DNA from 3 places in the Phycicoccus sp. DTK01 genome. Region 2 is predicted to be linked to each of the others. Evidence: predicted binding sites of a transcription regulator. Region 2 holds the regulator's gene; each other region holds the start of a gene.
The links. The regulator LexA, encoded in region 2, represses DNA repair genes until DNA is damaged. The targets are predictions, from matches to a motif close to TCGAACANNTGTTCGA.
Positions count from the first base shown of each region.

Region 1 (5,538 bases), on a different contig from region 2:
CGGCGCCGCCGAGCCCGCGGCCAACACCGCCTTCCTGCTCAACAGCGTCGCGGCGGTCGTCCTCGGCGGGGTCAGCCTCTTCGGCGGACGGGCCACGGTGCTCGGGCCGGTCATCGGCGCGCTCCTGCTCACGGCGCTCGTCAACGGCCTGACCCTGCTCGGGGTCTCGCAGTTCTACCAGCCCCTGTCCGTCGGCGTCGTCGTCGTCGCGGCGGCCTTCCTCACGAGGTTCCAGAAGTGACCAGCACCCAGACCGCGGGGACGCCCCTCGCCCACGACGTCCCCGCCGACGCGCTCCTCGACGTCCGCGACGTCAGCCTCTCGTTCGGGCAGGTCCGCGCGCTGCGCGACGTGACGATGCACGCCCGCCGCGGCGAGGTCACCGCGATCGTCGGCGACAACGGCGCCGGCAAGAGCACGCTCATCCGCTGCATCAGCGGGATCCACCGGCCCGACGCCGGCACCATCCGGTTCGACGGCGCGGACACCGGCTTCCGCTCGCCCGAGGACGCCCGCGAGGCGGGCATCGAGACCGTCCACCAGAACCTCGCGCTCGTCGAGGACCTCACGGTGTGGCAGAACCTCTACCTCAACCGCGAGCTGACCCGCGGCGTCGGGCCGTTCCGCGTCCTCGACCGGAAGGCGATGCGCGCCGGCGCGGCCGAGAAGGTCTCGGGTCTCGCGGTCAACGTCCCCGCGGTCGGCTCGCGGGTGCGGCGCCTCAGCGGTGGGCAGCGGCAGGCGGTGGCCATCTGCCGGGCCGCCGGGTTCGCCTCGAAGCTCATCATCATGGACGAGCCGACGGCCGCCCTCGGCGTCCAGGAGACCGCCAAGGTCGAGCGGCTCGTCGAGGACCTGCGCGGGCAGGGCCACGCGATCGTCCTCATCAGCCACAACTTCGCCCAGGTGCTGCGGCTCAGCGACGCCGTCTGGGTCATGCGGGCCGGGCGCTGCGTCGCCGGCCGCCGCACCGCGCAGACCGACGGCGACGAGATCGTCGGCCTCATCACCGGCGCCCGCCCGGGCGACCACGAGGCCGTGCCCGCCGGCGCGGCCTCCCCGACGGAAGGACCCACCCCGTGACCGCGAACCCCCTCGGCATCCACGCCCTCGTCTGGGTCGGTGACACCTCCCCGGAGTCCGTCGCCGCCGCCGTCGAGCGCACCGCCGCGACCGGCTTCGACCTCCTCGAGTTCTCGCTGCACGACTCGGTCAACCTCGACCGCGCCGCCACCCGGGCGGCCCTCGAGGCCCACGGGCTGCAGGCCGCCTGCTCGCGGGGGCTCGCGCCGGATGCCGACGTCTCGAGCGAGGACCCGGCCGTCGTCTCCCGCGGCGCCGAGCTGCTCCAGGAGTCGCTCGCGGTGACGGCCGACATCGGCGGCACCGTCCTGACCGGTGCGCTGTACAGCGCCTTCGGCAAGGCGGCCGCGCCGCTCACCGCGAAGGGCCGGGCCAACGTCGTCGCCGTCCTCAAGGACCTCGCCGTCGACGCGGCCGCCCGGGGCGTCACGCTCGGGCTCGAGGTGTGCAACCGCTACGAGACCAACGTCGTCAACACCGCACGCGACGCGGTACGCCTCGCCGACGACATCGGCGCGGACAACGTCGTGGTGCACCTGGACACGTACCACATGAACATCGAGGAGGACTCGATGAGCGACCCCGTGCGCGAGGTCGGCGACCGCCTCGGCTACGTCCACGTCGGCGAGAACCACCGCGGCTACCTCGGCTCCGGCCACCTCGACTTCGAGGGCTTCTTCGGGGCCCTCGCCGACATCGGGTACCGCGGCCCGGTGACCTTCGAGTCGTTCTCGTCGGCCGTGCTCGCCCCGGGGCTGAGCAACGACCTGGCCATCTGGCGCAACCTCTGGTCCGACGGCAGCGACCTCGCGCGGGAGGCGCACGGCTTCCTCTCGGCGGGCCTGGACCGGGCCCACGCCGCCGTCGCGCGATGATGGGCCGATGAGCGCCGGCCCCCGACCGTCCGACACCGCCCCCGAGGGTCTCGGCGAGCTCGCCGACCTCGCCGAGACCCTGGTCGGGTCGGCCGGTGACGGACGCGCGCTGCTCGGCGTCGCCGGCGTGCCGGGGGCGGGCAAGTCGACGCTCGCGGAGGCGCTCGTCGCCGAGCTCGCCCGACGGCACGGGGACGGCTGGGTGGCCCAGGTGCCGATGGACGGCTACCACCTCGCGGACGTGCAGCTCGAGCGGCTCGGCCTGCGCGACCGCAAGGGCGCCCCGGCCACGTTCGACGCGCTCGGGTACGCGGCGCTGCTGCGCCGCCTGCGGGAGGACCCCGAGCGCGACGTCTACGCGCCGGGGTTCGAGCGGGTGCTGGAGCAGCCGATCGCCGGCGCGGTCGTCGTGCGCGGCGGGACGCGGCTCGTCGTCACCGAGGGCAACTACCTGCTGCTGGAGGGGGACTGGCGCGAGGCGCGCGAGGCCCTCGACGCCGTCTGGTTCGTCGACGGGGACGACGCCGTCCGGCGCCGCCGGCTGCTGGCCCGGCACGTCGAGTTCGGCAAGACGCCGGAGGAGGCCGCGGCCTGGGTGGCGGCGGTGGACGACCGCAACGCCGAGCTCGTGCGCGAGCGGGCCGGGGCGGCCGACCGTGTCGTGCGCGTCACCGACGGCGGCTGGGAGCTCGCGGCGGGGGCATGAGGCGTCCCCATCGTCGCCTTCTCGCCAGCAAAAACTCTGACCGACAGGCGAATTCGCTGTCTCGAACCCTTGTTCGAACGGCCCCGCGGCGGTAGGCTGGGAGCACGAGGGGAGGGGGAGCCGATGCAGTCCCAGACCACGGCGCGACCGGGTCCGCGCGAGGTCGCCGAGGCGGCCCGCAGGGCGCGGCAGGTGGTGGGCGCGGTCCTCTCCCCGGCCGGCGCCCGCGGCTCGAGCGAGGAGTGGGCCGCCGCCCTCGGGGAGCGCCGGGCCCTGGCCGACGTCGTCGAGGCGGCCGAGGCCGAAGCGGCCGTGCGCCTGGCGGCCATCGAGCCGCTCGTCCTCGAGACCGGCGAGCTCGTCGAGACCCACCGTGCGCCCGGCCACGTCTCGCTCGACGCGCCGTCGATCGTCTCCGGGGTGCTGGGGATGACGGCCGTCCACGCCGAGCGCTGGGTGCGCGACGCCGTCCGCCGCGCCGCCGACGGCCCTGACGGGACCGACACGGCGACCGGCCTCGGCGCGCTCCACCTCGCCATGGCGCAGGGGCGCCTGGACGGGTACCGCGCGGGCGTCGTCGCCCGCGAGCTCGAGGAGGTCCCGGCGCAGGTCGCCGCCACCGTGCTCGAGGCCGTCGACGCGTACCTCGGCGTCGAGGACGCGCCGCGCCTGCGCCGTCGGGTGCGGCGGGTGCTGGCCCGCATCTCGCCGGACCTGTTGCGGCAGAGAGCGGCCCGGGCCCGAGCGGCGTCGTCGCTGCGTCGGTGGGTCGACGAGCCGGGCACCGACACCTGGCTCGGCACCTTCCCCTCCGAGGAGGCCTGTCGGGCGTGGGCCGCCATCGACGCGCTCGCGCAGCGCCTCGTCGCCGACGGCACCTGCGAGGGCATCGACCGGGCACGGGCCCGGGCGCTCACCGACCTCGTGACGGGCAGCGCGACCATCGACCTCCGGGTCCACGTCGTGACCGTCGTCCCGGACGGCGACCCCGACGGCGAGGTCCGGCCGGCGGGGTCGGCGGTTGCCACGCGGCCGACCGACCTCGTGACCGTGCACGGCGCTGCGCCCGGCGAGCCCGTCCTCGTCGCCCGCGACTGGCTGGAGCGTGCCGTGGCCGCCACCTCCTCCCGCCCCGACCACCTCGGGCGGGTCGTCGTCGACCCCTCGAGCGGTGCCCTCGTCCCGGTCGACGATCCCGGTGCCGACGGCTACCGGCCGGGGGCCGGGCTCGCCCGGCTCGTGCGGGCGCGGGACGGGCGCTGCCGCTTCCCGGGGTGCCACGTCGCCGCCCGGTTCTGCGACCTCGACCACGTCGTGCCCTGGCCCGTCGGGCCCACCACGGCACCCAACCTCGTGTGCCTGTGCCGGCGGCACCACCGCACCAAGCAGCGGCCGGGATGGTCGGTCGTCCTCCACCCGGACGCCACGACGACCTGGGTGGACCCGACCGGTCGGCGCCGGACCACGCATCCGCTGGACCACCGGCCGGTCGTCCTGCCCGACACCGGGTCCGACGCCCACCCGCCGGCGCGCTCGGCCGGTGCGGCGCCGAGCGACGCACCCCACTCCGTGCTCGAGCACCTGCTCGAGCACGGCGGGCCGCCGCAGCCCTCGCGGGGCTGCCGGGTCGGGGTCCACCGCCCCCGCGGTCGGCCGCCGGGGCGGCTCGTCGTCGAGCTCGCGCCGCACCCCCGGCGGCGCCGCTCGACGCCGCCCGGGTCACCCCCGTTCTGAGCCGCCCGCTGGGGCCTCGACGGGCGTAGCGTCCCGAGGATGAGCATCCGCCTCGGCTACCAGATCCCGAACTTCAGCTACCCCGGGGGCGACCCCGCGCGCATCGTGCCGACCGTGGTCCAGCAGGCGCAGGAGGCGGACGCCGCGGGCGTCGACGCGGTCCTCGTGATGGACCACTTCTACCAGCTGCCCGGCATCGGCGAGCCGGACCAGCCCATGCTCGAGGCCTACACGCTGCTCGGCGCGCTCGCGACGGCCACCGAGCGGGTGCAGCTCTCGACGCTCGTCACCGGCAACACCTACCGCAACCCGACGCTGCTCGCGAAGGAGGTGACGACCCTCGACCTCGTGAGCGGCGGACGCGCGGTGCTGGGCCTCGGCGCCGGCTGGTTCGAGCTCGAGCACCGGCAGCTGGGCTTCGAGTTCGGCACCTTCACCGACCGCTTCCAGCGGCTCGAGGAGGCGCTGTCCATCATCGAGCCGATGCTGCGCGGCGAGCGGCCGACGGTCTCCGGCGAGTGGTACCGCACGGAGTCGGCGATGAACGAGCCGCGGCTGCGCGACGACCTGCCGATCCTCCTCGGCGGTGGGGGAGAGCGGAAGACGTTCAGGTACGCGGCCCGCCACGCGGCGCACCTCAACCTCATCTGCAACGCGACCGAGATCCCCCGCAAGCTCGAGGCGCTCGCGGCCCGGTGCGAGGAGGAGGGGCGCGAGCGCTCGACGCTCGAGACCAGCTACCTGGCCTTCGTGATGATGGACGAGGACGGCGACGCGGCGCGCCGCCTGCACCGGGACTTCCTCGCCGCCCGCGGCGTCGACCTCGACGCGATGGACGAGGACCAGCGGCGCGCCGCGACCGACCGGCAGTTCGCCGGCACGCCCGAGGAGGTGGCCGGGCAGCTGCAGGAGCGGGTGCTCGACCACGGGGTCGACGGGCTCATCGTCAACATGGTCGCCAACGGCCACGAGCCGGGGGTCGTCTCGATGATGGCCGAGGCGCTGGCGCCCCTCGTGCGGTCGCGCTGACCCGCCCGCGGGGCGCCGCAGGCGTCAGGCCTCGGGCTCGACCCGGGGGGAGGCGCCCTGCAGCTCGTCGATGAGCTCGGAGGCGTGCGCCTTGGTCAGGTTCTCCGGCAC
Region 1 covers NZ_BOPU01000002.1:401,860-407,397, forward strand. Annotated here, with positions in the region: gene J3473_RS05650 (ABC transporter permease) at 1-241, shown strand, start outside; gene J3473_RS05655 (ATP-binding cassette domain-containing protein) at 238-1,083, shown strand; gene J3473_RS05660 (sugar phosphate isomerase/epimerase) at 1,080-1,958, shown strand; gene J3473_RS05665 (nucleoside/nucleotide kinase family protein) at 1,966-2,664, shown strand; gene J3473_RS05670 (HNH endonuclease signature motif containing protein) at 2,788-4,398, shown strand; gene J3473_RS05675 (LLM class F420-dependent oxidoreductase) at 4,438-5,427, shown strand; gene J3473_RS05680 (DUF3072 domain-containing protein) at 5,452-5,538, opposite strand, start outside.
Region 1: J3473_RS05670 (HNH endonuclease signature motif containing protein) is a predicted target of LexA. The motif match lies at 2,726-2,741, and genes of this name have one in related genera.

Region 2 (5,538 bases):
GCAGACGACAGCCAGCGCCGCCCGCTCCGTCGTCGCGTCGGTGGAGAGCCAGCGACGACGAGGGGGTGCGACCCGGGGACCCTCTGTGTATCCCCGGGCCGCACGTCTCATTCCCCGGGGCTCTGGCTGTGGTGCACGAGTGCCGCCGTGTAGGCACCGTGCCAGCCGCCCGAGGTGGCGGACCCGCGCGCTCCGCAGCCGCACGACCAGAGCCACCGGCCCTGGCCGCCGCACTGGACGACCGGGTGGTGGGTGAGGCGGTAGGAGCCGCGACGACGTGTCCGCATGCCCTGAAGTCTGTTCGTGCACAGGGGGGTCGCGCAGCGCCGGAGGGCGCCCGCGGGCCGATGGGCCCCGGAGGTCCGACAGGTCGGGGGATGCCCCCTCCCCCGTTCGGCCGAGCGTGGCGCGCTTGACAGGGGTGAGCGGCCGGCACCGACCCGGCACAGCACGGAGGGCGCCGTCTCCTCTGCACGGGAGACGACGCCCTCCGGCGTCCGAGTCGGGTCGAGGGACTCGGGGATCGTGGTGCGCCCGACCGGACGCCCCCGCGGCGGCTCAGCCCGCGGGGACGACCAGCTGCTGGCCGGCGCGGATCTGCGCAGTGCTCAGCCCGTTGGCGAGCTGTATGGCGACGATGCCGTCGCTGATGGACATCGAGGGCAGCTCACGGGACGCGATCTCGGACAGCGTCTGGCCGGGCGACACCGACACGGTGTGGGCCGGCTCGACGGCGCCCGCGCCCCCGAGGCCGCGCAGGCCGAGGGCCGCCGCCAGCGCGAGGGTGGCGAGCACGAGCAGCACGAGGCGGCCGCGGCGGGTGATCCGCAGCGCCGGCTGTGCGGCGCGGGCCGCACGCCCTCCGGTGGCGCCGCCCTCGAGGACGACGAGCCGCGGGCGGCGCGCCGGCACGGGGCCGGTGTGGCCGAGGTCGGTGGGGTCCCAGGCGATCGCGCTCATCATGTCCTCCATCCCGGCGGCCGGGGCCACCGTCGAACCGGTGTTCGATAGAACGTCTGTACGAGTTATAGCACGCACGTTCGAGGCGGACAAGACACGCGTCGAACACATGTTTGAGTTCGAGGCCCGTCGCTCGTAGGATGTCCGCATGCAGATCAGACTGCATGTCACCACCGACAGACCGTCTGACCTGCGAAAACACCGGTCAGGCCCCCCGTCGGCACGGGGCGGCCGCAGCGAAGGGGTCGAGATGGCACGTCCGAGGAACGCCGACATCCACGAGATGCCCGACCGCGGCGACGGCGGGGACCTCACCCACCGCCAGCGCAAGATCCTCGAGGTCATCCGCAACGCCGTCGACCGGCACGGCTACCCGCCGAGCATGCGCGAGATCGGCGAGGCCGTCGGGCTCACCTCCCCCAGCTCGGTCGCCCACCAGCTCTCGGCGCTGGAGCGCAAGGGCTTCCTGCGTCGCGACCCCAACCGGCCGCGCGCCATCGAGGTCGTCTCCCCCGACCGCCAGGGCTCCGGCTACCGCCGCCCCGAGGCCGACGAGGTCGTCGACGTCACCGGCGAGGGCGACGAGCGCCCCGAGGCCTCCTACGTCCCGGTCCTCGGCCGGATCGCCGCCGGTGTCCCGATCACCGCCGAGGAGGTCGTCGAGGACGTCTTCCCGCTGCCCAAGCAGATCGTCGGCGAGGGCAGCCTCTTCCTGCTCAAGGTCGTCGGCGACTCGATGGTCGACGCGGCCATCTGCGACGGCGACTGGGTCGTCGTGCGCCAACAGCCGACCGCCGAGAACGGCGACATCGTCGCGGCGATGCTCGACAACGAGGCGACGGTCAAGACCTTCAAGCGGCGCGACGGCAAGGTCTGGCTCATGCCGCACAACCCGGCCTTCGAGCCGATCGACGGCGACCACGCGACGATCCTCGGCAAGGTCACCGCGGTCCTGCGCCGCGTCTGACCCCCTCGACCGGGGCGGCCGCGGCGCTCAGTCGTCGCGGTCGCCCAGCCAGGCGAGCGCCCGTCGGCACCCCCCCACCGCCTCGTCGGCCAGACCCGCCTCGTCCCACAGCTCCCACCACTCGCCCTCCCGCGAGCGGATCGCGTGTCGAAGCACCCTCCGCGACTTCTCGACCAGCTCCTCGTCGTCGGGCAGGGGCTGCTCGGCCAGCCACTCGGGGAGGTACGGCTCCCCCGCGGCCTCGCGCGGGCTCAGGCTCGCGCCGACCGCCGCCGCGGCGGCCAACGCCTCGCTCAGCTCCGGGGCGTCGGCGCTCCCCGGCGACGCAAGGACGGCGTCGAGGACCGCGAGCACCCGGCTCGCGCGGTCGTCGGGGGCTGCGTCCTCGAGGTCGTCCAGCAGGTCGAGGGCGTCGTCGTTCTCGAAGGGTCCGGTCCCGGTCGCTCCCATGCGACCAGCCTAGGACCCGGCGGTCGCCGGCGGGGTGGGCTCCTCGACCTCGGCGATGTGGACGACCGCGTCGCCGGAGTTGACCAGCGGCGCCTCGGTGCGCCCGACGACGATGCCGGAGCGGTCGGCGTGCACCAGCCGCACCCGCTTGCCGAGCGAGTCGAAGAGGCCACCGAGGCGCGCCCCGCGCTCGACGCGCTCCCCCAGCGCGACCTCGAGGTGGAGCATGCCGGTGCCGCGCGCCCGGACCCAGCCGCTGCGGAACGACACCGCCGACGGCGCCGGCGGGTCCTCGGCGACCGGCTCGGTCATCCCGAGCGCGGCGAGCACGCGGCGCACGCCGAGCACGCCGGCGTCGACGGCCCAGCGGTCCATCCGCCAGGCCTCGCCCGCCTCGTAGAGCAGGACGGTCGCGCCCCGCTCGCGGGCGGCGTACCGGAGCGAGCCGTCGCGCAGCTTCGCGTTGAGCATGACGGGGGCCGCGAAGGCCTCGGCGAGCGCGCGGGTGCGCGGGTCCTCGAGGTCGGCGCGGACCTGCGGCAGGTTGGTGCGCCGGTCCGAGCCGGTGTGCAGGTCGATGCCGACCTCGCACTTGTCGACGACCTCGGACATGAACAGGTGCGCGATGCGCCCGGCGAGCGAGCCGCGCGGCGACCCCGGGAAGGAGCGGTTGAGGTCGCGGCGGTCGGGCAGGTATCGCTGCCCGGCCGAGAAGCCGAGGACGTTGACGATGGGGACGGCGATCAGGGTGCCGCAGAACGCCTTCGGGTCGAGCCCGGCGACGACCTGACGCACGACCTCGACCCCGACCGCCTCGTCGCCGTGGATGGCGGCGTCGACCCAGACGGTCGGCCCCTCCTCGCGCCCGTGGACGACCCGGACGGGCAGCTCGACGTCGGCGCCGGTGACCAGACGGGTGATCGGCAGCGACACCGACTGCGTGCGCCCGGCGCGCACGCGCACGTGGCCGATCTCGAAGGAGGGTCGCAGGGGGCGCCGGGCCATCAGGCCCTCCCCCGGTTGCGCCGGCGCATCGCGAGCGGCGGACGGCCGCCGAGGTAGGAGCGGCCGGGGTCGACGGCGAAGCCCTGGCGCAGCGCCTCGCGGCCGACGAGCATCCGGAAGCCCATCTCGTCGCGGCGCGCGAGCGTCATCTCGGCGGCGACCGTGCGGCCCATGAGGACGAGGTCCATCGCGACGACGAGCCGCTCCTCGGCGTGGCCGGAGGACGAGCGGACCTCGCGCACGTCGAGCACGGGGCACTCGCACTGGACGGCGTCGGCCTCGGAGCGCTGCCACGGCTGGATGCGGAAGCGGGCCCACCGCTCGCCGTCGCGCTCGAGGTCCTCGAGGTCGAAGGCGTGGATGGACGAGGACCGCGCGCCGGTGTCGAGCTTGGCCTTGACCCACGGCACGCCGACCGCCGGGAGGCTGACCCACTCTCGCCAGCCCGCGAGGGTGTAGGAATGGCTGTCCGTCATCCGTCCTCTCCCGTCGGGAAACCATGAAGCTCGCGATCCTCTCCCGCGCGCCTCGCTCGTACAGTACGCAGCGCCTGCGCACCGCCGCCCAGGACCGTGGCCACCAGGTCAAGGTCCTCAACACCCTCCGCTTCGGCATCGACCTGTCCGGGGACGAGCCGGACCTCCAGTTCCGGGGCAAGCGGCTCTCGACGTACGACGCGATCCTGCCGCGGATCGGCAACTCCATCACGTACTTCGGCACCGCCGTCGTGCGGCAGTTCGAGCAGATGGACGTCTACACGCCCAACACCTCGTGGGGCATCGCGAACTCGCGGGACAAGCTGCGCGCCACCCAGATCCTGTCGCGGCACAACATCGGGATGCCGCCGACGACCTTCGTCCGCGATCGCGCCGACGTCATCCCCGCCATCGAGCGGGTCGGCGGCGCGCCGGTCGTCATCAAGCTGCTCGAGGGCACCCAGGGCATCGGGGTCATCCTCGCGCCGGAGATGAAGACCGCCGAGGCCATCATCGAGACGCTGCAGTCGACGAAGCAGAACGTCCTCATCCAGCGCTTCGTCAAGGAGAGCAAGGGCCGCGACATCCGCGCGCTCGTCGTCGGCGACCGCGTGGTCGCCGCGATGCGCCGGGTGGCCAAGGGCGACGAGTTCCGGTCCAACGTGCACCGCGGCGGGTCGGTCGAGCCGGTCGAGCTCGACCCCGACTTCGAGCGCGCCGCCGTCCGCTCCGCGCAGATCATGGGCCTGCGGGTCGCCGGTGTCGACATGCTCGAGAGCGACGAGGGGCCGCAGGTCATGGAGGTCAACTCCTCCCCCGGCCTCGAGGGCATCGAGACCGCGACCAAGCTCGACGTCGCGGGCGCGATCATCGACCACATCGACAACCAGGTCGCCTTCCCCGAGATCGACGTGCGCCAGCGCCTCACCGTCTCGACGGGCTACGGCGTGGCCGAGATCGCGGTGCACGAGGCGTCCGACCTCGTCGGGAAGTCGTTGGGCGACAGCGGTCTTCGCGAACGCGACATCACCGCGCTGACGCTGCACCGCGGGACGATGGTCATCCCCAACCCCAACAGCCACCACGTGCTCGAGGCCGGCGACCGGATGCTCTGCTTCGGCAAGCTCGAGGAGATGCGCTCGATGATCCCCAGTCGCCGCCGGCGCACGCGCAAGGTCAAGCGCCTGCCGAAGGAGCCGATCCACGACGTGCGCCCCGAGTGAGGCGAGGCGTCAGCGCCCGTCGGGGTGCGGGCGCTGCCAGAACGCGGTGTCGACGCGGCGGCCGAGCTTGTAGCCGACCTCGCGCAGCGTGCCGACGTGCTCGAACCCGTGGGCCCGGTGCAGCGCCTCGCTCGCCGGGTTGGGCTGCGCGATGACGGCGACGCAGGTGTGCACGCCGTCGGCGTCGACCCGCCGCAGCAACTCGGCGTAGAGCCGGCGGCCGAGGCCCTGTCCGCGGGCGTCCTCGGCGAGGTAGACCGACACCTCGCGGGTGCCGTCGTACGCGGCGCGCGGCCGGTAGGTGCCCGAGAACGCGTAGCCGAGCACGTCGCCGCCGGGCGCGACGGCGACGAGCACGTGGTCGCCGGGGCGCGTGGACGCGACGCGGTCGGCGTAGTGGTCGTCGGGGCGCGGCTCGAGGTCGAACGTCGCGACGGTGTGCCGGACGGCGTCGTTG
Region 2 covers NZ_BOPU01000001.1:45,188-50,725, reverse strand. Annotated here, with positions in the region: gene J3473_RS00260 (hypothetical protein) at 108-287, opposite strand; gene J3473_RS00255 (LysM peptidoglycan-binding domain-containing protein) at 559-960, opposite strand; gene lexA (transcriptional repressor LexA) at 1,211-1,927, shown strand; gene J3473_RS00245 (DUF4259 domain-containing protein) at 1,955-2,377, opposite strand; gene J3473_RS00240 (succinylglutamate desuccinylase/aspartoacylase family protein) at 2,387-3,382, opposite strand; gene J3473_RS00235 (RimK/LysX family protein) at 3,382-3,858, opposite strand; gene J3473_RS00230 (RimK family alpha-L-glutamate ligase) at 3,882-5,081, shown strand; gene J3473_RS00225 (GNAT family N-acetyltransferase) at 5,091-5,538, opposite strand, start outside.

Region 3 (5,538 bases), on a different contig from region 2:
GACGGTCGTCGACGACAGCCAGGCTCCCCGGCTGGTCGTCCTCGCCGACCCGGACGGCAACCGCGGCGTCGTCTGCGCGCCCGGCGCCTGAGCCGGGCGCGCGGCGCCGACCGGCATCCCGGCGAACGGCCTCAGGCGCGGGCGGCCGGCTCGTCCTCGACGACCTCGCGCGCGTCCCCCGCGCGCCGCTGCCGGTAGACCCCGAGCGCGACGATGACCGCCGCCGACACGACCGAGAAGGCGATGGCCTGCTGCTGGCCGGGGTCGAAGGCCATGAGGCCGATGACGACGACGATGAACCCGATGACGACCATGGTCAGGCCGGGGAAGAGCCACATCCGCACCGGCGGCACCTCGTGCGACGCCCGCATCCGCCGGCCGAGGACGAGCTGGCTGACCGCGATCGACAGGTAGACGAACAGCGCGATGGCGCCCGACGTCGCGAGCAGGTAGCCGAAGATCTTGTCCGGCAGGACGTAGTTGCCGACGACCGCGAGGAAGCCGAGCACCATCGAGAGCAGGATGGCGACGACCGGCACGCCGCGGGCGTTGACCCGGCCGATGGCCTTCGGCGCGTCACCACGGGCCGCGAGCGAGAAGACCATCCGCGAGGCGGTGTAGAGCGCCGAGTTGAGGCAGGACGCGACGGCGGTGAGGACGACGACGTCCATGATGACCGGCGCTCCCGGGATGCCGATCGCCTCGAGCACCGTCTGGTACGAGCCGTTCTCGAGCCGGTTGTAGGGCACCAGCGAGACGATGACCGCGATCGAGCCGATGTAGAAGATGAAGATCCGCCAGATGACCGAGTTGACGGCCTTGGTGATCCCCTTGGCCGGGTCGGGCGACTCCGCCGCGGCGATCGTGACGATCTCGGTGCCCATGAACGAGAACATCGTCGTGAGCATCGCGGCGATGATGGCGCCCCCGCCGCCGGCGAAGAAGCCGTCGGGCTCCCAGAGCCGTGAGACGCCGCTGACCTCCGAGGTCGGCAGCAGGCCGAGGATGGCGAGCACGCCGAGCGCGATGAAGGCGATGATCGCGACGACCTTGACGAGCGCGAACCAGAACTCGAACTCGCCGTAGTTGCCGACCGACACGAGGTTGGTCCCGGTGAGCAGGATGGTCACGAGCAGCGCCCAGATCCACTGGTCGAGGCCGACCATCCGGCTGAGGATGTCCGCCGCCGCCGTCGCCTCGACGGGGATGACGAGCACCCAGAACCACCAGTAGAGCCACCCGACCGAGAAGCCCGCCCAGCGGCCGAGCGCGCGCTGGGAGTAGACCGAGAACGAGCCGGTGTCGGGGTTGGCCGTCGCCATCTCGCCGAGCATCCGCATGACGAGGACGACGAGGCTGCCGGCGAGGGCGTACGAGACGAGGACGGCGGGGCCGGCCTGCTCGATCGCGTTGGCGGAGCCGACGAACAGGCCGGCGCCGATCACCCCCGCGATCGAGATCATCGTGATGTGGCGGGGCTTGAGGCTCGTCCCGAGCTGGCTCTGGCCGCTCTGCGAGGTCTGGTCGGGCGTGGTCACCCGGACGTTCCTACCGCACGCCGGGGTGGCCCGCGCGCCGGAGGGTCCGGGCTTCTCTCAGGTCGTCGACGGGGCCGGCTCGGCGACGGCAGCGGCGAGCCGATCGGCCAGGGCGGCGACGGCCGCCCGCAGCTCCGGACCGGCGACGACCGTGAACGGCACCTGCAGCTGGGCGAGGTCGCTCGCGTACCCCGGCAGGTTGCTCGTCGTGCCGACCAGGCGGGTCCGGCCGGGGCCGTCGGCCTCCAGCCGCCCGAGGGTGCGTGGCACGTGGTCGAGACGCTCCGGGGGAAGGTCGATGACGACCTCGGTCGCGTGCTCCCATCCCGCGCCGAGGTGCTCCTCGAGGGAGGCGACGGGGTCGAGGTCGTCCGGCACCCGAAAGGTGGTGTCCAGCAGGTCGACACGGTGGACACGGTCGACCCGGTAGGTCCGCACCGACCCCGACCGCAGCGACCGGCAGAGCAGGTACCACCGCCCGTGCCGCACGACGACGGCCCACGGCTCGACGTCGGTCGTGAACTCGCGGCCGTTCTCGGAGCGGTAGTGCACGGTGACGCACCGGGTCTCGCTGCGCGCCCGCACGAGCGCGACGGTGGTCGCCGGGTCGGGCCGCGCGGCGCCGCGGTCGGGGGCCGCGGCGGTGGTGCGCCGCACGACGTCGGCCTGGTCGGCGACGTGCTGCGGCATCGCCCGCAGGAGCTTCGCCACCGCCACCCCCACCGGGTCGGTCGGGTCGGCCGCGGCGTGGTGGCCGTCGAGCACGGCCATGACGAGCCCGAGCGCCTCGGCGCTGCTGAAGACCAGCGGCGGCAGCCGCGTGCCCCGGCCGAGCCGGTAGCCACCGGCCGGCCCGCGCGTCGACTCCACCGGCACCTCGGCGTCGCGCAGGATGCCCACGTAGCGCCGGACCGCCCTCGCGGACACCCCGAGTCGCTCGGCGAGCCGCTCGGCGGTGATGCCCGGCTCGTCCTGGATCGCTTCCATCGTGATGAGGGCGCGGGCGGCCGGGCTGGTGTCGGGGCGCACGCCGCCATCCTCAACCGGACGCCGACCGTCCGCAACCGCCCCTACGGTGCTGCGCATGACCGAGATGCTGCTCCTCCACCACATCCAGGGCCTGACCCCCGGGGTCGTCGACCTCGCCGACCGCTTCCGCGCCGCCGGGCACACCGTGCACACGCCGGACCTGTTCGAGGGGCGCACCTTCGCGTCGATCGACGAGGGCGCGGCGTACGTCGGGTCGGTCGGCTTCGCGGAGATGCGGGCCCGGGGCGTCGCCGCCGCCGACGGGCTCGGTGACGGGTTCGTCGTCGCCGGCATCTCGCTCGGCGTCATGGCGGCCCAGCAGGTGGCGCAGAACACCCCCGGGGCCGCGGGAGCGCTGCTGTTCGAGGCGTTCGCCGACCCGTCGAACTTCGGCACGTGGCCCGACGGGCTCCCGGTGCAGGTGCACGGCATGGCCGACGACCCCTTCTTCGGCGCCGAGGGGGACGTCGACGCCGCGCGCGAGTTCGTCGAGGGTCGTTCCGGCGCAGAGCTCTTCGTCTACCCCGGCGACGTCCACCTGTTCGTCGACAGCTCCCTGCCGTCGTACGACGCGGACGCCACCGCGCTCGTCGTCGAGCGCTCGCTGGCGATGCTCGAGCGCATGCCGTGAGCCGTACCCCACCGCCGTGGGAGCCGCCGCTCGCCGGCTCCGAGGCCGACCAGCTGCTCGGGTCACTGGACCGGATGCGCGCCACGTTCCGGTACAAGGCGGACGGCCTCGACGCCGACGGGCTGCGCGCGACCATCCCCACGTCCACCCTCAGCCTCGGGGCGCTGCTCAAGCACCTCGCGACGGTCGAGGACTTCTACTCGACCCGACGCCTCTCCGGCGCACCAATGCCCGACGTCTGGGACGACAACGGCTGGGACGACGAGGACGACTGGGAGATGACCTCCGCCGCGTCCGACCCGCCGGAGGTGCTGTACGCGCTGTACGACGGTGCAGTGGAGCGCAACCGGGCCCTGGTGCGCGAGGCTGTGGATGCCCGGGGGCTCGACGGCGACGCGCACGCGGCGGACGAGGAGGGCCGGCACGCGAGCATCCGGCGGCTGTTGTTCGACCTCCTCGAGGAGTACGGACGGCACACCGGCCACGCCGACCTGCTCCGCGAGGCGGTGGACGGCCGGGTCGGTGAGGACCCGCCGGAGGACTGGCGTCCACCGGGTGGGGGCGCGTCGTCCTGAGCCCTCGCCCGGAGAGGGATCAGCATGGTGGTGGTGTGGCGAATGAGGTTGCCGTGCAACCAATTCAGCCCCTCTGGGCTCTTGTCAATCGGACGTGCGTTCGATAGGATCGGACCACTGAGGGGAGGGGGGAGCACATGGGCACCGACCGCAGGTCCGACGACCTCCTCGACGTGGTGCGCCGGGCGCGCTCGGCCCTCTCCACCGGGCGTTCGCACGGCACGCGGGTCGGGACCCGCGAGGCGCTGACGGCGACCCTCGGCGAGCTCCGGGCCCTCGTCGACGAGGCGACGGCACTGCAGGACGAGGTCCTCGTCGGCCTCGTGGCGCTCGATCCCGAGCGGGCCGAGGACGGCACCGTCCGCGAGATCCGGAAGGCCCCTGGGCACGTGGCGCTCGACGCCCCGGCCATCGTCTCCGGCGTCCTGTGCCTCTCGGCCATCGCCGCCGAGCAGCGGGTCCGGGACGCCGTGCGACGGGCCGCCGACGGCCCCGAGGGCACGCCGACGGAGACCGGGCTCGGCGGCCTGCACGAGGCGATGGGTCAGGGCCGCCTCGACGCGTCCCGCGCGCACGTCGTCGCCGCCGAGCTCGAGGAGTGCCCGGCGGACGTCCGCCGAGCGGTCGTGGCGTCCCTCGACGAGTGGTTCGAGCGGGAGGACGCCACCCGGCTGCGCCGACGCGTCCGCCGCCTGCTCGCGACGATCGACCCCGACCTCCTGCGGCAGCGCGCCGAGCGTGCCCGCTCCGCGACGGGTCTGCGCCGCTGGGTCGACGAGCCGGGGGTCGACACGTGGCTGGGGACCTTCCCCAGCGAGGAGGCGCGCGGCGCGTGGGCGGCGATCGACGCGCTCGCGCAGCGCTACGTCGACGACGGGACGTGCGCGCGCATCGACCGGGCCCGGGCCCGCGCGCTCACCGACCTCGTGCTCCGGCAGGCCACCGTCAGCACCACCGTCGTCGAGCACGACGCCCACCCGGTCACCGGCGCCCTCCTCGACGCCGGCGACGCGCTGGCGACCACCGCCCACCGGCCGGGTGCGGCCCTTGCGGCCCTGGTCCGCGCGCGGGACGGGCACTGCCGCTTCCCCGGGTGCTCCGTCGCGGCCCGCTGGTGCGACCTCGACCACGTCGCGCCCTGGCCCGCCGGCCCGACCAGCGCCCTCAACCTCGTCTGTCTCTGCCGCCGCCACCACCGGACCAAGCAGCGGCCCGGATGGCGCACGCGGCTGGACCCGGACGGCACCTACACCGTCACCGACCCCACCGGGCGGGTCCGCAGGACCGACCCGCCCGACCACCTCCGGGACCGGCCGCCGCGGGACCTCCCGGCCCCCGACGACCTCGCCGCCCCACCGGGCGAACCCCGGCTCACCGTTCCGGACGGTCCGCACAGCGACCTCGAGCACGCGCTCGAGTCGCGCCTCGGCGGCGACTGCTGGGGACGAGCGCCCTGCCGGGTCGAGGTCCACCGCCCGAGCCGGCGGTTCACCGTCGCACCGACCGGCGACCATCCGCCTCGGCGACCTCCGACCCGGTGGCCCGACACCCCTCCCTTCTGACCCTCAGGAGCGGGGCGCCCCCACCGCGCGCCGCCACGCGGTGAACGACTGCACCGGCACGCTGCGCGGCCGCACGAGCCACGGGTAGGGATGGACCTCCACAAGTTCCACCTCGGCAGCGCGCCGGGCGAACCCGGGCACGGGCGCGTGGGTGACCGCGAGCCGCCGCCCGGTCAGCTCCTCCGCGACGACCCCGAGCCGCA
Region 3 covers NZ_BOPU01000005.1:85,391-90,928, reverse strand. Annotated here, with positions in the region: gene J3473_RS12305 (VOC family protein) at 1-91, shown strand, start outside; gene J3473_RS12300 (amino acid permease) at 132-1,538, opposite strand; gene J3473_RS12295 (YafY family protein) at 1,596-2,567, opposite strand; gene J3473_RS12290 (dienelactone hydrolase family protein) at 2,623-3,198, shown strand; gene J3473_RS12285 (DUF664 domain-containing protein) at 3,195-3,773, shown strand; gene J3473_RS12280 (HNH endonuclease signature motif containing protein) at 3,911-5,335, shown strand; gene J3473_RS12275 (FAD-binding domain-containing protein) at 5,339-5,538, opposite strand, start outside.
Region 3: J3473_RS12280 (HNH endonuclease signature motif containing protein) is a predicted target of LexA. The motif match lies at 3,862-3,877, and genes of this name have one in related genera.